One region of the Lacrimispora sanguinis genome, then DNA from elsewhere that is predicted to be linked to it. Evidence: a T-box and tRNA genes for the amino acid it is inferred to sense, from the RefSeq annotation. Region 1 holds a T-box; the other regions hold tRNA genes.
What was found. The T-box of region 1 lies ahead of ACHZES_RS00635 (valine--tRNA ligase). A T-box ahead of a tRNA ligase gene usually reads a tRNA of that ligase, here a tRNA-Val.
Positions count from the first base shown of each region.

Region 2: it has a tRNA-Val gene. The T-box ahead of ACHZES_RS00635 (valine--tRNA ligase) is inferred to sense a tRNA for this amino acid. The anticodon was not compared.
Region 3: it has a tRNA-Val gene. The T-box ahead of ACHZES_RS00635 (valine--tRNA ligase) is inferred to sense a tRNA for this amino acid. The anticodon was not compared.

Region 1 covers NZ_CP173277.1:139,934-147,170, reverse strand. The annotation lists gene sigE (RNA polymerase sporulation sigma factor SigE) at 1-473, opposite strand, end outside; gene ACHZES_RS00645 (sigma-E processing peptidase SpoIIGA) at 501-1,394, opposite strand; gene ACHZES_RS00640 (hypothetical protein) at 1,375-1,506, opposite strand; gene ACHZES_RS00635 (valine--tRNA ligase) at 1,638-4,277, opposite strand; T-box leader at 4,430-4,654, opposite strand; gene ACHZES_RS00630 (ABC transporter ATP-binding protein) at 4,771-5,493, opposite strand; gene ACHZES_RS00625 (ABC transporter ATP-binding protein) at 5,497-6,249, opposite strand; gene ACHZES_RS00620 (branched-chain amino acid ABC transporter permease) at 6,251-7,195, opposite strand; gene ACHZES_RS00615 (branched-chain amino acid ABC transporter permease) at 7,213-7,237, opposite strand, start outside.
Region 2 covers NZ_CP173277.1:1,602,412-1,609,648, forward strand. The annotation lists gene cysS (cysteine--tRNA ligase) at 1-688, opposite strand, end outside; gene ispF (2-C-methyl-D-erythritol 2,4-cyclodiphosphate synthase) at 709-1,251, opposite strand; gene ACHZES_RS07495 (diacylglycerol kinase family protein) at 1,336-2,262, opposite strand; tRNA gene ACHZES_RS07500 (tRNA-Met) at 2,398-2,471, opposite strand; tRNA gene ACHZES_RS07505 (tRNA-Val) at 2,509-2,581, opposite strand; gene ACHZES_RS07510 (LysR substrate-binding domain-containing protein) at 2,755-3,636, opposite strand; gene ACHZES_RS07515 (YeiH family protein) at 3,757-4,764, shown strand; gene ACHZES_RS07520 (NYN domain-containing protein) at 4,835-5,758, opposite strand; gene ACHZES_RS07525 (spore coat associated protein CotJA) at 5,960-6,148, shown strand; gene ACHZES_RS07530 (spore coat protein CotJB) at 6,148-6,444, shown strand; gene ACHZES_RS07535 (manganese catalase family protein) at 6,444-7,064, shown strand; gene carB (carbamoyl-phosphate synthase large subunit) at 7,105-7,237, opposite strand, start outside.
Region 3 covers NZ_CP173277.1:1,247,095-1,254,331, forward strand. The annotation lists gene ACHZES_RS05815 (Gfo/Idh/MocA family protein) at 1-750, opposite strand, end outside; gene ACHZES_RS05820 (AraC family transcriptional regulator) at 1,023-1,838, shown strand; gene ACHZES_RS05825 (NAD-dependent epimerase/dehydratase family protein) at 1,853-2,776, shown strand; gene ACHZES_RS05830 (aldo/keto reductase) at 2,817-3,908, shown strand; gene ACHZES_RS05835 (2-hydroxyacid dehydrogenase) at 4,092-5,039, shown strand; tRNA gene ACHZES_RS05840 (tRNA-Ala) at 5,131-5,203, shown strand; tRNA gene ACHZES_RS05845 (tRNA-Val) at 5,210-5,283, shown strand; gene ACHZES_RS05850 (hypothetical protein) at 5,552-5,620, shown strand; gene ACHZES_RS05855 (GNAT family N-acetyltransferase) at 5,832-6,284, opposite strand; gene ACHZES_RS05860 (SagB/ThcOx family dehydrogenase) at 6,433-7,215, opposite strand.

The DNA of each region.
Region 1 (7,237 bases):
AAAAGGAGTTCGTTCCCATCCCAGTCCACGTTCAAAGGCTCATCAATGGAAACCTCCATCTTGGTCTTGTTATTCCGGCGCAGGTACATGAGTATTTCATTTTCAATGCAGCGGGAGGCATAGGTGGCCAATTTAATGTTTTTATTCGGATTAAACGTATTAATGGCCTTAATGAGTCCGATGGTACCTATGGAAATTAAATCCTCCACCCCAACACTGGTATTATCAAACTTCTTCGCTATGTATACCACCAGACGGAGATTATGTTCAATTAACTCTGATTTTGCTCTCTGATCATCATCACTGCCAAGAAGCCCAATAATCTGTGCTTCTTTTTCATTGTCCAGAGGCGGAGGAAGAATATCAGCTCCCCCTATGTAATGAACCTCCCCCTGTGATGGCATCATCAATGTTTTAAATGTTGGAATTGCCTTAAACTGGAAACGGTTTGGTACGGATACTTTTATAATCATTGATACTCTCTCCTTTACTTCGTTCACTCACTCTTCATGCAGCAGCATCTGATATTCTCCATTTACGGATAATGTCTTTTTGCATACGGCCACCAGAGGCCTTTCAATCACCTTCACTTCATCCCCTTGACGTACCTCCATCTCATCCAAAAAGATTCCGGGCAGCACGCCGTCACTTTTCCCAACACTGCCGTAGGGAATATAAACGACCTCCGACACACTTTCGCAAAGCTCCCGGATAGCTTCATAGGTCACAACATGGACGGCCCGACGGCTTACTGGTTCATACAGCCTGTTTCCTGTATCAAGCAGCGCCGTTACTACCTTTTTCTTTCCTCTGTAATGCATGGTAACTTCATAAAAATTGTTCTTCCCCTTAAGCATGGCGGAAATCTGCCGCAGAAAGCAGCGGATTCCAAAGTAAGTACCCGCTGCAATAAAAATCAACCGGTAAAAGGGCATGGCTTCCTGACCATTTCCTCTAAGAATCTGTTCTATATAATAGCCGGCCTTCGTATGCTGATATAGGGCATCCATTATGCCTGCCGTTGTAACTGCAGCCAGATAAAGAGCACTTACTGCTTTCCCTATTTCCTTTGGTCTTTTTACGTCGAAAGCCGTCATCACCATCAGGGTGCTCACTGCCAGATAGGTTATTACCATCTCAAGCCACAGGGGTAAAAATGGAAAAGCGGCAGCAAACACAGCCCAAGCTGCCCCCAAAATAGCCCCAAGAATCATTCTCCACCATATGAGACGATACTTCATCCCCCGTCTTACAATGGATAATACCAGGAAATCCATGGCAAAATTAGTTAAGAACAACACATCAATATACAGGTTTATTTCCGTCGCCACTTTCACCTCCCGCCCTGTACGAACATTATAGCCAGTAAGCCATTCAGAATTTGTCAAAACCATGGGGATGATTCCAATTTTTTATCGCCTTTTTCCATCCTGCCACGGCATTTGCCGACACATTCTTACAGACCACACGTTCCCCTTTTGTCTCTTCCTCCTCTCTTCCTGACAAATGGACAAAATTCAAAAAGGACGCTTTCTCCCATGGCTGCGCAACAAAAAACAGCCGGCCACAGCATTTTCTGCCATGTTCGACTGTTTTTCACATTCTATTTAATATTGTCGATTTTCCAAGATGGAGATTTAAGAGAGCTGAGAAAGTCTCTCCTTTACCTGATCCATCATCTGAGCATATTTCTCAAGCTTTGCCTTTTCCTCTTCGATCTTGGCTGCCGGAGCCTTGCTTACGAACTTTTCGTTGTTAAGCATGCCCTCAACACGAGCCAGTTCTTTGCCTAAGCGCTCTTCTTCCTTCTTTAAACGCTCTACTTCTTTTTCAATATCCACCAGTTCTGCAAACGGCATATAGATAACTGCCTGATGAATAACCGCAGATACGGCATCGTCTGCTATGCCATTCTTATCCTTCTGTAAATATACTTCACTGGCATATCCCAGCGTAGCGAAAAATACCTTACTGTGTTCAAAGATATCAAGAATCTCCTGATTCTCAGAAACAACATAAACCTTCGCTTTCTTACTTGGCGGAACGTTCATTGAGGTGCGTACATTCCGGATTCCTCTTACAGCTTCCTTAATGGTTTCAACCGCATGCTCTTCTGTATCAAAGTTCCATTCTTCCTTATACTCCGGCCAGCTGGAAATCATAATGGATTCCTCTTCGTCCTGAAGATTGCAAAAGATTTCCTCGGTGAGGAACGGCATATAAGGATGAAGAAGCTTTAAAGAGTTAATAAGCACTGTTTTCAGCGTCCAGATGGCAGCCGCTTTTGTCTGATCCTTATCATCCCATAACCTTGGTTTCACCATCTCGATATACCAGTCGCAGAATTCCTCCCAGATAAAATCATAAACCTTTTGAAGAGCAATTCCAAGCTCATACTTATCCAGGTTCTCCGTTACATCCTTAGCAAGGGTGTTCGCCTTGGACAGGATCCATTTGTCCGCAATGGTAAGTTCAGAAAGCGCTGCCTTTGCATCCGGTGCTTTTTCAATATTCATCATAATGAAGCGGGAAGCATTCCAAACTTTATTGGCAAAGTTTCTGCTGGCTTCCACCCGCTCCCAATAGAAACGCATGTCATTGCCGGGCGCATTTCCGGTGATCAGGGTCATTCGCAGAGCATCGGCTCCGTACTTTTCAATAACCTCCAGAGGATCGATTCCGTTTCCTAAGGATTTACTCATCTTGCGGCCTTCCGAATCTCTTACCAGACCGTGCATCAGCACCGTGTGGAAAGGAAGCTTACCGGTCTGCTCGATTCCGGAAAATACCATTCGGATTACCCAGAAGAAGATAATGTCGTAGCCAGTAACCAGCACATCGGTTGGGTAGAAGTATTCTAAGTCCTCTGTTTTTTCCGGCCAGCCTAAAGTGGAGAATGGCCAGAGAGCAGAAGAAAACCAGGTATCAAGGGTATCCTCATCCTGAGTTAAATGGGTTCCTCCGCATTTCGGGCATACTGTGGGAATTTCTTTTGACACGATGATCTCTCCGCACTGGTCACAATAATATGCCGGGATGCGGTGTCCCCACCAAAGCTGTCTGGAAATACACCAGTCACGGATATTGTCAAGCCAGTGAAGATAGGTCTTATCAAATCTCTCCGGAACGAATTTCAGTTCTCCTGATTTTAAAGCCTCAATTGCCGGCTTTGCCATCTCTTCCATCTTGACAAACCACTGCTGCTTAACCAAAGGCTCTACAGTGGTCTTACAGCGGTCATGGATCCCTACCGCATGGGCATGGGGAGCAACCTTTACCAGAAGCCCCAGCTCTTCAAGGTCCTTTACAATGGTTTTTCTGGCCTCATAGCGTTCCATACCATGATATTTGCTGCCAGGAAGGTTGATGGTGGCATCGTCATTCATGACATTGATTTCAGGAAGATCGTGTCTCTTTCCAACCTCAAAGTCATTGGGGTCGTGGGCCGGGGTAATCTTCACACAGCCGGTACCAAATTCTTTGTCCACATAAGAATCTGCTACTACCGGTATCTGGCGGCCGGTAAGGGGAAGCTCTAACATCTTGCCGATAAGGTCCTGATAGCGCTCATCTTCCGGGTTCACTGCTACTGCAGTATCTCCAAGAAGGGTTTCCGGCCTGGTAGTTGCAATCTCCACAAATCTGTCTTCTTCTCCTACGATAGGGTAATTAATATGCCAGAAGAAGCCGTTCTGGTCCTCATGCAGCACTTCCGCATCAGAAATGGAAGTCTGGCAAACCGGACACCAGTTTACAATACGGGAACCTTTATAAATATAACCTTTTTCATAGAGCCGGATAAAAACTTCCTGAACGGCTGCGGAACAGCCTTCATCCATGGTAAAACGCTCTCTGTCCCAATCGGCAGAAGATCCCAGTTTATGAAGCTGGTTGATGATCCGACCGCCATAATCTTTTCTCCAGTCCCAGCATTTTTCCAGGAAGCCTTCCCTGCCCAGTTCTTCTTTTTCAATTCCCTGCTTCTTTAAGCTCTCGATAACCTTAACTTCCGTTGCAATAGCCGCATGGTCTGTGCCTGGCTGCCACAGGGCTTCGAATCCCTGCATCCGCTTATAGCGGATCAAAATATCCTGCATGGCATTGTCTAAGGCATGCCCCATATGAAGCTGCCCTGTGATATTGGGCGGCGGCATGATAATGGTAAAGGGCTTTTTATCCTTATTTGGTTCTGCATGAAAATACTTTTTATCCAGCCATTTCTCATAAAGCTTGCCTTCAATCCCTGCCGGATTATAGGTCTTCTCCAATTCTTTCATCATGTTCTCCTTCCTGCTGACCGCCATATATTCCGGGCTAATCAGTATGCCCTATGACGGAATTGCGCTTCCAAAGCGGAGCGCTTTGTATAACTGGAAATTCCAAAGAGATTTCCCCGTATACAAAAAAAAGCCCCTTGCATCGTTGGGATGCAAAGGGCGAATTAACGCGGTACCACCTTTGTTCATATGGTATATCCTACCATATCTCATATAGCCTATAACGCAGCCACACGTGAAAGCCTACTGAATTACAAAATTTCAGCCTTCCGGTTCAGAAGCTACCTTCCGCATACACTACCTTAACCGTCTTTCAGCCGGTGAACGGTTTTCTCTTTCAGGGTTATAAGCGTACTCCTCTTCTTCTCTACCTTTTTCCTTATTCCTGCCCATGCTTTTGGGGCATATAGGGTATACCCACAGGATATTTCCTTATACCTTGTAATGATAGTGTTTTTTTATGGTTTTGTCAAGTACAATACTCTTAGCAATTTTAATCTTCTCCCAGATATGCTTTTTTAACCTCTTCATTACTGGCAAGATTCTTACAGGTATCTTCCATAACAATCTGTCCGTTCTGGACCACATATCCCCGGTCTGCAGTCTCTAAAGCAATTTTAGAGTTCTGCTCTACAAACATAATCGTCATACCGGTATTACGAATCCGGACAATCGCTTCAAAGATTTCTCTGATTACCAGCGGTGCCAGTCCCAGGGAAGGCTCGTCTAAGAGCAGCAGCTTCGGTTTTCCAAGCAACGCTCTTCCGATTGCAAGCATCTGCTGCTCTCCTCCGCTGAGTGTTCCGCCCAACTGTTCCATTCTTTCCCGCAGACGGGGAAACAATGTATAAATTTCTTCCAGTTCTTTTTTTACATTATCCATATCCTTACGGGTATAAGCACCTACCAGCAAATTTTCCCGGACAGTCAGCTTTGAAAAGATGTGACGTCCCTCTAAAACCTGGCAAAGTCCCAGTGAAGTGATCTTATTACCGGGCATCTTCTGGATATTTTTACCGTTAAAGATAATTTCGCCTTTCACTCCGGAGGCGTCCGTTAGTCCGGAAATCGTCCGAAGAGTCGTCGTTTTCCCAGCTCCATTGGCCCCGATCAGGGTTACAATCTCACCTTCATTAATATAGAGATTGACATCCTTTACCACATGGATATTCCCATATGAATAATTCAAATTCTTTACTTCCAGCAATGGCGCCATAGATTAATCCTCCCCTAAATAAGCTGCAATTACTTCCGGATTATTCTGAATCTGGACAGGCGTACCCTCCGCCAGCTTCTTGCCGTAGTTAAGAACAAATATATAATCCGTAATTCCCATCATCAGTTTCATATCGTGCTCAATCATTAGAATTGTCACGCCCAGATTCTGGATCTTGCGCAGAATTTCAAACAGCTCCTCTTTCTCCTTGGAGTTCATTCCTGCTGCCGGTTCATCTAGGAGCAGGAGCTTAGGATTGCTGGCCAGAGCCCGGACAATCTCCAACAGACGCTGTTTCCCGTAGGATAAAGAACCGGACATCTCATAAGCATTGCCCCGAAGCCCTACAAAATCCAGCCAGTCCAATGCCTTCTCAAGCACTTCCTTCTCTTCCTCCCTCTGACCCTTTGTGCCCAGTATGGCGGAAAAATATCCTGATTTCATCTTGGGGTGCAGCCCTACCATTACATTTTCCACAACTGTCATCTTCCGGAATAAATTGATAACCTGATAGGTTCTGGACATCCCGATGTGATTGATCTCAAAGCATTTTTTCCCATTGAGCTTCACACCATCAAATACAATCTCTCCCTCATTGGGTGTATAGACACCGCTGATCAGGTTGAAAAAGGTCGTCTTTCCAGCTCCGTTCGGTCCGATCAGGCCATTGATCGTGCCTTGTTTAATCGTAAGGGATACATTATTTACGGCTGTCAGCCCGCCAAAGCGCAAGGTAACATCTTTTACTGTCAGCATATCAGCTTACCACCCTTCTTTTATCAATCTGTTTTTTAATGATGCCATAGATTCCGCCCGGCATCAGCAAAATAACGACTAACAACATAAATCCATAGATCAGCATCTGATACCGCTCAGCGAAACGAAGTCCTTCATTCAATAGGAGAACGGCTGCAGCTCCCATAATCGGTCCGCTTAAGGAAGCAGTACCGCCAAAAAGAAGCATCGTTAAGAACATAACAGACTGTCTGTTGGAAAATGTCTCCGGGCTGATAAAACGTACATAGTGTGCATACATGGAACCGGCAAAGGCCGTATAAAAAGCACTGGTAGCAAAGGCAATAATCTTGTACCGCTTCACATCAATTCCCATTCCGTCCGCAGCATGGGAATTTTCTCGAATGGCTAAAAAAGCACGTCCTTCCTTGGATTTCACCAGCCGGTGCTTCATCAGTAAAAAGCCACATACACATACCAGTGCAAAGTAATAAAATCTGGTATTAGTACTGATCTTGAAACCCAATAAATTGATAGAATCGGTATAGAAGCCGGTAAAGTTACCTGTGATTCCTCCCGGTGACTGGGCTACTAACTGGTAAACAATCTCTCCGAATGCTACCGTTGCCAGTGAAAGAAAGTGAAAAACCAGCTTAGAAGCCGGATAAGCAAGCAACGCACCGATCAGTGTGGCAAGCACAGCCGCAATCACCATGGTCAACAGAATCGGCAGATGCAGATATTTGTGCAGAAGCGCCGAACCATAAGCACCAATAGCGAAAAAAGCAGCATGTCCCATTGAGATCTGCCCGCAGTATCCAAACACCAGGTCAAGCCCGGAAATTGCAATAATGTAAATTCCAATAAATCCGCAGATTAAAATTCCGTAATTAAAATTCCGAAACAGCAGCGGAACCAGCAGAAGCAGAACTGCAAGCAGAATTTTTGAAACTGATTTTAATTTCATTCCCATTTCCCCCTTCTTTAGTCTGTAAGCGCCTGCTCATTG
Region 2 (7,237 bases), 1.5 Mb from region 1:
CTCCTCCTGCATGGATATCGATCTGATCTCCAAGATATTTCCTGGACATTACGGAACACTCAATATGCCAGCCAGGCCGTCCTTCGCACCATGGAGATTCCCAGTAAGGCTCTCCTTCCTTTTTCGGCTTCCAGAGCACGAAATCGGTGGGATCCTCTTTTCCGTCTTCACCGGTCACCTTAATCTCACGGAAACCAGACTGCAGATCATCCAGATTCTTATGGGACAGCTTTCCATATTCCTCAAAGGAACTGGTACGGAAATAAACCGTTCCATCTTTCGCCGCATAGGCATGACCGGAAGCAACAAGCTTTTGGATCATTTCCAGCATACCGCATATTTCCTCTGTTGCTAACGGGCTTTTGGTTGCCGGCTTTACATTCAGCCCTTCCATATCCTTTTTGCATTCATCAATATAGCGCTTAGAAATGGTGTCCGCATCTACGCCCTCTTCAATGGCCTTTTTAATGATCTTATCATCAATATCGGTAAAGTTTGAAACAAAGTTTACCTCATAGCCCTTATATTCAAAATATCTCCGAACCGTATCAAATACGATGATGGGTCTTGCGTTTCCAATGTGAATATAATTGTAAACCGTTGGCCCGCAAACATACATCCGAACCTTTCCAGGCTCCAGGGAAACGAATTCCTCTTTTTGTCTGGATAATGTATTATAAATTTTCATAGTCTCTTCCTTTCCTCTTCTTATTTCCCGCAGCCTCCGCAGCAGCCTTTGCAATCAGCAGCCATGATCCTGTCGTCATAACAGTAATCGTTCATGGAGGTTAACAGAACTATGGCCTGTGAGGATATCCCCTCTCCCATTCCGGTAAAGCCAAGTCCTTCTTCTGTAGTAGCTTTTACATTGACCTTTCCTTCGGTCAGTTTCAAGGCCTCCTCAATGTTTTGTGCCATAGACCGCCGATAGGGAAGAAGCTTTGGTTTTTGAGCGATGACCGTAGCATCGATGTTCTCGATCACATATCCCTGTTCTTCCAAAAGTCCGCCTACGTGCTTTAAAAGTTCAATGCTTGACACTCCTTTATACTTGGGATCCGTATCCGGGAAATGTTCTCCGATATCTCCCAGAGCTGCCGCACCTAAAAGAGCATCTATCACTGCATGGACCAGCACATCTGCGTCAGAATGGCCCAGAAGTCCCTTTTCATAAGGAACCTTTACGCCGCCAAGAATCAAATCTCTTCCTTCTGCTAATTTATGCACATCATATCCCTGTCCAATCCTCATAATTCTCCCTTTCCTCTTTCCTGCCCATGGTATTTGGGCATAATGGTATACCCGCAGGGTGTTTCTTCTATAATATATACATTTCTATACAATCATACGCAACTTTTTGCCAATACAACGAAGCTGTACATCGTTTTGACAAAAACAGCTTTCTCCATCTACATGAACTGCCATTGGACGATCCATATGAATCATAATCTCCTCGCAGGTATAAAACCTGACGCCTCTGTGTAAGGACTTTCTTCCCATAAGGGCACGAATCAGCACAGGGATCAGCTTCCTTTTATTCCCGCTGTTCATGACACAAACAGATAACTGTCCATCTTCAAAGTTTGCTTCCGGCGCAAATTTAAAACCGCCGCCCTCGTAGGGGTGGATGTGGACGGATATAAAATAAGCGTGCCCAAACTCAATCTTCTGGACCCCGTTAAGGAGAATATAACCTTTTGAGGGCTTGGCAAGAATCAGCTGTTTGATTCCTATGAGAAGATAGGTGAGCTTCCCAATGCAAAGCTTACGGAACAGTCCCTTTGACTTTGAATATAAGATGTTATGACAAACGGCCGCATCCATTCCAATCCCTGCGCTAACCATAAAACGGCGGTGGGCTATTTCCCCATCACCATAAGATAAAACTCCGTAATCCATGAGTTTATAATATTTTGGATGCAATATTTTCTTTAAGCAACGGACCGGATTCTTAGGAAGTTTTAAGCTTCTTGCCAGATCATTACCGGATCCGGCAGGAATATACCCAAATGTAACAGAACCGCAAAAGCAAAGCCCATCCAGGATTTCATTTACAGTTCCGTCTCCACCTACTCCTATGATAACGCTTGATTCTCTGCAGCCTTCTGTCAGTTCCCTGGCAAACCGATTGGCATCCCCAGGCTTTTCCGTAAGAAATGCCTGATATTCCACATGACTGGCTTTTAACACTTGTTCTAATCTTTTCCAAACGTTTCTTCCCCGTCCGCCGCGTGAGTTCGGGTTTACAATAAAATAGTACATGGAATCCCTCCACCTTTTACTATTTGTAAGTATATCATAAAACAGAAAAAATGAATATAAGAAAATAGAAAAAGGAATCCGCATCTGTCGAAATATGAAAAACCCTGTAATTTTTCAATTACAGGGTTTTAATCGTAGCGGAAGGGAGATTCGAACTCTCGACACCACGGGTATGAACCGTGTGCTCTGGCCAACTGAGCTATTCCGCCATATTCAATTCTACAGATAAGTGTTTTTACTTATCAATGGGACCTACAGGGCTCGAACCTGTGACCCTCTGCTTGTAAGGCAGATGCTCTCCCAGCTGAGCTAAGATCCCAGTACTTTTCTAGGTCAGGAGCTTGTTTTTTTCTTTCGTTCCCGACTGCTTCATTAGTATAATATTAATTGTATTAATTGTCAACACTTTTTTGTCAATTTTTTTCATTTTTTCCTGTCTCTTTTAAAAACCTTGATTTTCCGGGAATTTCCACCTTTTTTCACCCCCTGCCTTTATTCTCCATGGAGGATATCAAACAGCTCCTGATAATAGGATTTATAAATACTTCCCTTTCTCCATATGAATGTAAAATCATGGGTCAGCTGAAAATCTTCCAATTCAATCCTTTTTAAAACACCCCTGTCTAACTCTTCCTTAACAGCAGCTTCATATAAAAAAGTAACACCCTGCCCTTTTGCCACCATTTTCTTCATGGCGCCAATGTTGCTGATTTCCATTATATTTGGAAAGTCATGGAGCAATAAATTCTTCCCTTCCAGGTAACGTTCAAAGACATACCTGGTTCCGGAGCCAGGTTCCCGGATAAAGAGTCTTTCCCCAAGAAGATCCTCCACTTTTATAATCTCCCTGCAAAACTTATAATCAGGTGCACAAACAGCCGCAAACGGCTCTGTAGTAAAAACCAGAAAGTCGTATTCCTTTTTCTGGAAAAATCCCTCCACCAGAGCAAATTCAATCTCGCCGTCATTCAATTTTCCAAGCAGCTCTCTGGTATCCCCAACTACCATCTGAACCTTTGTCCCAGGATAAACATGAAGATATCTCGTCAGTGCTTCTGGCATCACATACTCTCCTATAGTCATGGTAGCACCAAACACCAGCCTTCCGACTATTCCTGTTTGCTGCTCCATGATCTTCTTCAAATGCAGTTCATCGTCCTTCATGGTTATGGCAGCGGATAAAAAGACTTTTCCCGCCTCCGTCAGATTCACTTTTTTTCCATTGTATTCAAACAATCTGACTCCATATCGGTTCTCTAAATAATGGATATGATGGGATACCGCAGGTTGGGTGATATGAAGTTCACTAGCTGCCTTTGTAAAGTTCATATAACGGCACACCGCTAAAAAAGTATCGATCCGAAAGTCCAGCATGAGATATATTCCCCCTTTCATTGCTTCAATAACCATAACATACTTTTATGATATTATAAATATAAATAATTTTATTTTATTATTATTTTCAAATATAATAAAGCCAAATCAAAAAGGAGGATTTTACTCATGAAAAAATACGCCTCAGGCGTTCTACTCTGCCTTATTATATCCGCTCCCGCATGGTTTTTAGGAAAAGCCTTTCCAGTCATCGGCGGCCCTGTGTTTGCGATCCTTATCGGCATGGCAATGGCCCCCTTTGTAAAAGGGAAGGATTTTTTACGTCCAGGAGTGACTTTTACTTCAAAAAAAATCCTGCAATATGCTGTGATTGTCCTTGGATTCTCCATGAACCTTGCCACAGTTGTTCAAAAGGGAAGGGAAGCCCTACCGATCATCCTGGCAACCATCACCACGTCTCTGGTGATTGCATTCATTCTGTCCCGGGCATTGAAGCTTCCCGGCAAAACTTCTATCTTAATCGGCGTGGGCTCGTCCATCTGCGGAGGTTCCGCCATTGCCGCAACTGCTCCGGTTATTGACGCCGATGACAGTGAGATCGCCCAGTCCATTTCCGTCATCTTTTTCTTCAATATCATAGCCGCTCTGCTTTTCCCGGCTTTGGGATCTGCTTTGGGACTTTCCAATGAAGGCTTTGGACTGTTTGCGGGAACCGCCATTAACGATACCTCTTCCGTAACGGCAGCCGCTTCCGCCTGGGATGGCATGCACGGCAGCAACACCCTGGAAGCAGCAACCATAGTAAAACTGACCAGAACCCTGGCCATCATTCCTATCACCCTGTTTTTAGCATGCTACCGGACTGGAAAAGAGAAGAAAGCTTCCGAACGCTCCATCTCCATTCAGAAAGTTTTTCCTACCTTTGTACTCTTTTTCCTGCTGGCTTCCATAATCACTACTGTTTTTCCTATACCTGTAAGTATTGTCAGTTCATTAAAAGACTTAAGCAAGCTGTTTATTATCATGGCTATGGGAGCCATTGGAACCAATACGGATTTAATCAAGCTGATACGGACAGGCAAAAAACCTCTTTTATTAGGTTTTTGCTGCTGGCTTGGAATCTCTGTGGTAAGTCTGGTCCTTCAAGTAGTCCTTGGAATCTGGTAAAAACAGGTTCATATCTTATAGAATTAAGACGGCCAGGAAACATAGATCTTGTTTTCCTGGCCAACCTTATTTATTCATCTTTTTTCAAATACACGGTCTTATTATTATTTTTATTTTCCCGGACCTCCAGCTGTCCAATGCTGTGGACAAATTTTGAGAAGGTGGAATACCCGTAATCTTTTACCTTGAAATCAGCAAACTTCCGATGTATGCCATTTCCCAGAGCCGCCAGTTCCATACCGTTCTTTCCGCTGCCCTTTACCAGACCAACTGCAAAATCATCTAACTCCTGCTTTTTGGTACGGTTATCCTTCATTCGAACAGTTACCACATTGTTGGATTTTTTAAGCTCAAAACCGCCCATTTCCTCCAAAAATTTGGAAAGGGAGCTGTAGCCGTAATTTCTCACGTCAAAATCAGAGTATTTTTTCACAAGGCGGTTGCCGATCTCTCCCAAGCCTGTCGCCTTATTTTTGTCTTCATTTTCTAAAAGAATTGAAGTGATATCCTGATCGATCACCTCTTTTCCTATGGCGCCTCCTCCAGTACCATCCTCTTCCTGATCAAGGAGGACCTCAAGATTAGTAAAAACCGTACAGGCCGCCCGGAACGATTTGGGAGTCTTATCCTCCCCCATTCCGATGACTTCCTTGCCGGACTCCCGAAGTCTGCTGGCTAAGCGGGTGAAATCGCTGTCACTGGATACGATGCAGAATCCATCTACATTGTCCGTGTAAAGCAAGTCCATAGCGTCAATAATAAGGGCGGAATCGGTTGCATTCTTTCCTACGGTATTGGAGAATTGCTGGATTGGGGTGATCGAATTCTCCAAAAGCTCCATTTTCCATTTTCCCATCTGGGAGCTCGTCCAATCCCCGTAGATCCTTTTGTAAGTAATAACACCGTAGCGGGTCATTTCATCCAGAATACTTGTAATATACTTTGCGGAGATATTATCCGAATCAATCAATACTGCAAATTTCTTGTCACTCAACACTCTGCTCTCCCGTCTTTTTAATTTTCTTTTTATGTCAATTCGATTCTGCATTTCCATTATATTTCATTTTTCTAATTATTACAATATCATTACAGTGGTTAAAATGGGAGAATTTTTGTAACGTATTTTCCTCTATTTCAACCATACTAAAGAAGAAAGCTCAATGAATCAATGAAACACGAAGAAAGGAGCGTTATTATGAATTCATGTGAATGTGGCACAACAAAGGCCAATCTTGCTACACCTACAAAAACAGTTCAACTGGGTATTGCTACGATTCCCATGCAGCCCTGGGAACAACCTTATGATCCGCAGACAGCTTTAAAACATGGGACTATTTTCCCATCCCTTAATCTTCCTTTTTACGTAACGGGAGGTGATCAGTAATGGCAGATCAAAAGGCTCTTTTAAAGCAGATCACAGAAGTAAGCTTTACTGTTAATGATTTAACATTGTATTTAGATACCCATCCGGTGGATGAAAATGCATTAACAGCCTTTAAGCAGGCTATGGAACAAAGAAAACAACTTTTAAAAACCTATGCAGAAAACTTTGAACCTCTAACCATCAACTGTGTCTGCCCTGATACCAACAACAAAACAGAAACAAATACAAAATATGCAGGTCAAAAGCATTTTACCTGGGTAGACGGACCGCTGCCTTGGGAAGGAGGTAACTTATAATGTGGAATTATGAAAAGAGATTGCAGTTCCCTGTAAATATCAAAGAAACATGCCCGAAAACAGCCTCTCTCATTATCAGCCAGTTTGGCGGACCTGATGGAGAGCTGGCAGCTTCCATGCGATATCTTTCCCAAAGATATTCCATGCCATGCAAGGAAGTGGGAGGACTATTAACAGACATTGGTACGGAAGAGCTTGGGCATCTGGAGATGATCTGCTCTATCATTTACCAGCTGACGAAAAATCTGACTATCGAACAGGCTAAGACTGCCGGGTTTGATGCTTACTATATTGACCATACAACAGCTCTCTGGCCTATGGCGGCAGGCGGAGTTCCATTTAATGCCTGTGAATTCCAGTCCAAGGGTGATGCCATTACCGATTTGATCGAAGACCTGGCAGCCGAGCAGAAAGCAAGGACAACCTATGACAACCTCATTCGGATCATACCGAATCCTGATGTCAGAGAACCTTTAAAATTCCTACGGGAAAGGGAAATCGTGCATTTCCAGCGGTTTGGCGAAGCTCTTGAAAATATCAAATCTAATTTAAATCCTAAAAACTTTTATTATTATAACCCGGAATTTGATAAGCAATTTGTCAAATCCACAATGCAATAAAAAAATGCTGGGACAGGTTACCTACTTGCCCCAGCATTTTTTACTTATTTTTAATTTTAGCAATATCAATCAGAGTCAGTTCTTTGGCTTTGTTTTCCATACTGGTCACTAAGGCTGCTGCCGTATCTAAAGAAGTTAAAACCGTTACACCGGTCTCAATGGCATTTCTTCGG
Region 3 (7,237 bases), 1.1 Mb from region 1:
CGCTCTTTCACACTGAAAAGCGAGTCTTTGATACTGGCCATGAGTCACCAGATTTACTGCAAAGGTTACTACTGCCCCGCTTTTATAAGTGAGTATTGCCGCTGATAAATCTTCTGTCTCAGCATTATCATGTGCAACATTTGTAAGAACAGCTGTCACAGTCTCAGGGGGGCCCATGATCCAGTTAAGTAAGTCTATCTGGTGTACGCCGTGATTAATGATGCAGCCACCGCCCTCCTTCTCCCAGGTGCCTCTCCACCAAAGATCATAATAACTGTGACCGCGATACCAGAATGACTCAACCTGACCAAAGAGCACTCTGCCTGCAATTTTACTATCGATCAGTGCCTTTAGTGTCTGATTATCTTTCGTAAAACGGTTCTGGCAGACGACTCCAAGATAAGTGCCAGTCTCCTTTTGTACCGCTATTATTTCGTCGCATTCCGCCAAAGACAAGGCCATGGGCTTTTCCACCAGTACGTGCTTCCCGGCCCGCATACATGCGATAGAAGCAGGCAAATGGGTGAAAGGCGGGGTACATATACTTACAAGATCCAGATCCGGTCTTTTAAGCATCTCGTTATAGTCCTCATAGACTTCCGCTGCATCCAGACCATACTTCTCTTTCATACTTTGCGCTTTCTCAGGGAAGATATCACACAGCGCAACCACCTGGCATCTGTCTGAAAGTGAAAGGTAAGCCTTAAGATGTGTTTCTGCAATAACGCCCGTTCCGATGATACCTACCATAATAATTCCTTTCTTAAAACAGTAAAACTGGGTCTGTCAGCATTTTGATTAAATAAACGTTTATTATGCTTTACATTTTAGCCATATCCTCCAATTATGTGAATGTAATATTAAAATACCATTTGTAATTTTTAAATATATTTTTTACTTTGTATTCTCTATTGCGCATTTTTACAGGACAAGATATACTAAATATACTAAAAAAATCCTACATCAGTAACAGCCACTGTATTTTTTCTAAAAAATTTACCAAAAAACGGGAGGCGCAGCTTATGGAAGTGAATTTTGATAACATGATTCCCGATCTGCACTACTACATTCACAGAAAATGTACGGCCAGTTGGAAGATCGACCCGGATTACATATCTTTCATCGACATCACATATGTCATTGCGGGAAAAGCCAGATATTTCATAGACGGGAAAGAATATATCGTCCGGAAAGGTGATCTGATCTGCATACCCAAGGGTACCCACAGAGCGGCAGTCAGTGTCCCGGAGGATTTAATGGAATGTTACTCCACAAATCTTTTCCTCACAGATCAAAAAGGCAACGATATCTCCCTGCCCATTAACCTCATCAGCCATATTGGCAATGTTCCCCCACTCATATCCTGCTTTCATGAGATCCACGAAGAATGGATTAAGCGTGAGTTCGGTTATAAACTAAAGGTACGGGCCAGCATGTGCCTCATTCTCTACCACATACTGGATCTTCTTTTCAATGAGAACCGGATCAGCAGTAAGGACATCCGTATCATCAACAGCATCCGCTATATGAGCACTCATTTTGCAGAAGATGTAAGCATCGATACCATGGCCAGTCTGTTCCATATCCATCCGGTGTATTACGGAAATCTGTTTAAAAAGGCATTAGGCATGACATTTAAACAGTACCTAATCTCATTGCGTTTAAACCATGCGGAAAATATACTGAGAAGCGGTGAAGCCAACGTGGGCGATGCGGCGCTCCAAAGTGGATTTTCCGATATTTATTATTTCTCAAAACTATTTAAAGAAAAAAAGGGGATCCCGCCTTCAAAGCTGCTCCCGCCGGAAAGAAAGAAAAATATAGAGATATTCAAATAAAGAGGAGATTCCGTATGAAGAAGAAAGCACTGATTATCGGAGGAAGCGGAGGCTTAAGCGGCCGTCTGGCTGCACTGGCGAAAGATGAATATGAAGTTTGGGCAGTTACCAGAGGGCAGCGTCCCTTAGGTGACGGAATCCATCTTCTGAAGGCCGACCGAAACGATACTGATAATTTTAAAAAAACAATTTTAGAAGCGGATACGAACTGGGACATTGTCTTTGACTGCATTTGCATGAATGAAAAACACGCCTTGCAGGATTTAAATGTATTTCCAGGAATCACAAAACGTCTGGTCGTGATTTCCACGGATTCCGTGTATGATCCCTTAAGAAAAGATACTCCGCAGAAAGAAGACGGATATTTCGTCGAGGAAGAAGGCGAGCCCGAAACGCTTACTTATGCGGGCAATAAACGCCGCATGGAGCATATCTTTATCAACAACTTCGGCAGCACCTCCTTAGCCGTTACACTCTTCCGTCCCGGACATATTTATGGACCTGGTTTTCTCATAGGGTGTTACCCGGAGCACAGCAGACAGAAGGAATTGCCCCAACTCATCCTGGATAAGGAGTCCATATCTCTTGTAGGCGGCGGAATCTATCTTACGCAGCCCATATTTGTGGACGATCTGGCAAACGCCATGCTCGACTGTGCAGAAAAACAAGGTACTTATAACCATATTTTCTGTATCGGGGGACCGAAAGCCGTGGAGAACCGCAGATATTACGAGATCATTGGGCAGCTGTTAGACAGGGACGTGAACATTAAGGAAATCCCGCTGGCAGGATATTTCGAAGAACACCCGGAGTACAGCGGCCATCTATGCCATCGGATCTATGATCTGTCAGCCCTTCGGGAGGCGGGAGTGCGATTGCCTGATACTTCCCTTGAGACAGGATTAAAAATACACTTAAAATCACTCGGTTATCTTTAAAACTCATTCTGAACCCACGAATAAATTCTGGAGGTATTCTATGTATTACAAACAATATGGAAACACCGATATGAAGGTCTCCGCCATCGGCATGGGATGTATGCGGTATGACTCTGATGATGTCAAATCAGGTAATCTTGAAAAATGCGCGGAAGTTGCATTGTATGCCCATGAAAAAGGCATCAACTATTTTGATACTGCTCCTTTCTACTGCGACGATAAAAGCGAGATCATCACAGGAATCGCCCTTTCACAGCTTCCCAGAGACAGTTACTATATTTCTTCAAAGACTAACTTAGGCACTGTGGGCGGCAGCTACACAGAAGCAGATTTTCGAAGGAGACTGGAAACCACATTAAGCCGGTTAAAGGTGGATTATCTTGATTTTTATCATTTATGGTGCGTATTGAATCTGGAGTCTTTTTCCGAACAGGTAGAAATCCTTTACTCATTCTTTGAGAAAGCCAAAGCAGAAGGGCTGATTCGCAATATAGTGTTTTCATCCCATATGCAGGGCAACGAACTCGAAACTGCCGTAGCTTCCGATCTATTTAAGGGAATGCTCATTGGATACAATGCACTCAACTACCGGTTCCGCCAGACCGGCATCAAAGCTGCCTATGACAATGGTATGGGCGTCGTAGTTATGAATCCTCTGGGAGGCGGTCTTATACCTGGTAATCCAGATACATTCCGCTATCTGACAGAAGGAACCGACCTTACCGTGGCACAGGCCGCATTAAACTTTGTGGCATCCCACAAAGAGATAACAATCACTCTCGCAGGCTGCACCACAAAGGAACATGTAGATGATGCCGTGAAAGCCGTGGGAAATTTAGTTGAACGGCCTGCTGCTGAAATCTATGAAGAATATGAAAATAAGGGCATGATCATCAACGACCTCTGCACCGGCTGCGCATACTGCAAGCATTGTCCGAAAGACATCGATATCCCCAAATTCATGGATGCCTACAACATGAAGCTGCTGGGAAATGATATGTATGATCGCCTGAAAGGTCACTGGCAGATATCAAAAGACTCTGCCGGAGACTGTATCAAGTGCGGCAAATGTGAGAAGCTGTGCACACAGCATCTGCCCATTATAAAGAGACTTGCTGAAATAGCTGGATAAAATACCGGCAGCCTGCCATACAGGCTGCCGGATTATTTTATCTCTGTATCAACAAAAGGTCAGGGATTCGCCACATTCACCGAATCCCTTCTTTTTTAATCCTTCAATCAGTGCTATAATAGAGATTGCAGGACTGCGCTTACTGCGGTCCTGTAATTTCGTGCAATGATTGGAGTGATACCTATGAATATCGTATTATTAGAATCCCTGGGCATTCCGGACAGCCTTTTGAATGAATACGCAAAACCGCTGACGGATGCCGGCCACAGCTTCACCTCTTATCCGAAGGATACGGACCCTGAAGTCCAAATCCAACGGGCCAAACAGGCAGATGTTATCATGATTGCCAATATGCCTCTGTCCGGGCAGGTTATATCTGCTTGTGAGCATTTAAAATTTATAGATGTTGCATTTACAGGGGTTGATCACGTAGACTTGGAAGCAGCAAAATCAAAAGGGATCAAAGTCAGCAATGCAGCCGGATACTCCACCGAGGCCGTGGCGGAGCTTACGATCTGCCTCATGCTCTCCCTTCTTCGTAATGTTCCCCAGGTAGAAGCCCGGTGCAGGGATGGGAAAACCAAGGATGGCCTGGTAGGCTGTGAAATTATGGGAAAAACCGTAGGAATCATAGGGACCGGAGCTATCGGTACAAGGACTGCTGAACTCTGTTCCGCCTTTGGCTGTAAGGTTCTGGGATACAAACGGCGCCTGACCGGAAACGAGCCTTCATTTATTGAATTCGTATCCCTTGATGAACTGTTATCCCGTTCTGACATTGTAAGTCTCCATTGTCCTTTAAACGATGAATCCCGCCATTTAATAAACCGTGACACCATTGCAAAAATGAAAAAGGGTGCATACTTAATCAATGCTGCAAGAGGTCCTGTGGTAGATTCTGAAGCCTTGGCAGAAGCGTTAAATAATGGTTATCTTTCCGGTGCTGGAATCGATGTCTTCGAAACAGAGCCTCCCCTTGATTTAAATCATCCGCTTCTCAAAAGCAAGAATACCATCGTTACCCCACACGTGGCTTTTGCCTCAGTACAATCCATGGATGCCCGGGCAAAAATCGTTTTTGACAACATCAAAAACTGGCTGGAAGGCCGCCAGTCAAACATCATTCTTTAGAATAAAGGCCGGATAAAAAATATGGTATTTTTTGTCTCTTTTGTATAAAAAATACTTGTAATTCAGAATCTTCGTGCTATAATTTAGACATGGGGATATAGCTCAGCTGGGAGAGCGATGCGTTCGCAACGCATAGGTCACGAGTTCGAGTCTCGCTATCTCCATGTGATGGAAGTATAGCTCAGCTGGGATGAGCGTTCGCCTCACACGCGAAAGGCCATGGGTTCGAGCCCCATTACTTCCAGTCGTATACGCCTCAAGATCCTTGATTTATATAGGGTTTTGAGGTGTTTTATTTTAGCCATTTGAATACACTTGAATACATCAAATATCAGAATGCATTTTTGATAGCCTTTTATACAGTTCTTCTTCCGTTCTTGTTTTTAACAATCTTCCAGTTGGACTTGTTTCATCGAGAACATACGTCTGCCACCGCTTGTCTTTTCTTGTTTCCGATGGTGGTGTAATGGCATAACTGTGAACTTGATGAAAGTGGAATTACCAGATATGAATTGGCAAAACGTATCGGTATTACATATCAAACCATTACAAATATATATAAAGGCGAGTCAATAAGCTAGAAATACTAGAAGGAATATGTAAAGTACTTAAATGTACCCCAAACGACATTATTGTTTCAGACGATCCAACAGTCAGCCGGCTTCTCTTATATGTTGATAAAATGCAACAAGACGCAAAGAAAGACGATAGTGAATAATCTATCGTCTTCTTATTAGTTTCGCAAAACGCATTTACTGTTTTTCGTAATATAATGATATTTTTATTATAGTTTTAATAAAAATCGCTATTATAATCGCTGCGTTTCAAAATCATTGGTGTGACAGTACCTTCAAAAAATGGGACTGGATCACCTAAAATATGGCCACCTATATTTGAAACTATTTTTACAGTTGTTTCTCTGGCTTCCATGTAAATCTCATCTATTTCAGATGAAAATAAGTCATCAAATGAATGTTTTGCCAATTTGCGCCCTAACTGTTGTCCTCTAAATTCTTTTTGAACAATAAAGCGCCCCCAATGTAATTGACCATTCTCTTTCCATGCTGCTACAGCACCTATGATATTTTCATCTAATGTGGCACACCACCATATTGGGCTTTTTTCATCAGATATTCCTTGTAATGCTGCAGGTATCCCTTGCTCATCAGTAAAAACTTCTATCTCCATTTCAATAATTCTATTCATGTCTTCTTGCATAGCTCTTCTAATCACAATATCACTCATTACAAGCGCTCCTTACTGATCTCGTATAAATACAATAAATCTTTAAAATAGTTATTTAATTAAATAATTTATTACCTACATTAACTAAAGGGCAAGGCCTGGAAATCACCGATACATACTTCATTGGCAGTATATATTTAGCTTTCATTTATTCTACTTTACCCACAGCAGCAAGGTAAACGACATATTCATTAATACCATCTATGCCAAGTAATTCATCAAAGGCCTCTTGTACATACGCCGCAATTGCACAAGTGCCACATCCGATTCCTTCAGCTGCTAGATATAAATTTTGACATATATGTCCAATATCCAACAACATTAATCGGTGAGCCTCACAATGGTATCGCCATTCTCCACGATATGGAATGCAAGACCATAGAAATACAACGGGTGCTCGCCCAAACCACTTGGATTCGTTTTCATAACCTTCTCCACCATATGCATAAGCAAGTTTCTCTGGTAAACTATCAACATGCTGAATGAAAGCAAGTTTATGTTCTATGGGCATATAAATATAAATGCCTTTTTCCAGACCTTCTACATTATTGATTGCAAGATATGTCTCACTAGAATGTCTTCCACCTGCCGAAGGAACTGGACGTAGTGTTATATGACCTGTATTTTTGTATGCAGGTATAACTTTTTGCACACCTTGAGTTGACCACAACAAAAATGACAATTCTTCTAATGTAATTGGTGTATCTTTATAATTTCGTCTACTTCTACGATTGTTAAAGCAAGTGTATAAATCATTATTCTTAACGATATTTTTATCTACTGTTGGAAGTTCGATGACTTTTAATGTATCATCGATTGTTTTCGTAGCACTTGGTGGTGGCATTCCACGCTCTTGATCAGATGTAAATTCACGTTCAGGAAGATCAAATCCACTTTTCATAAATGCACGATTATCATTAAAATTATCCATATTATGTTCTCCTTATAATCAT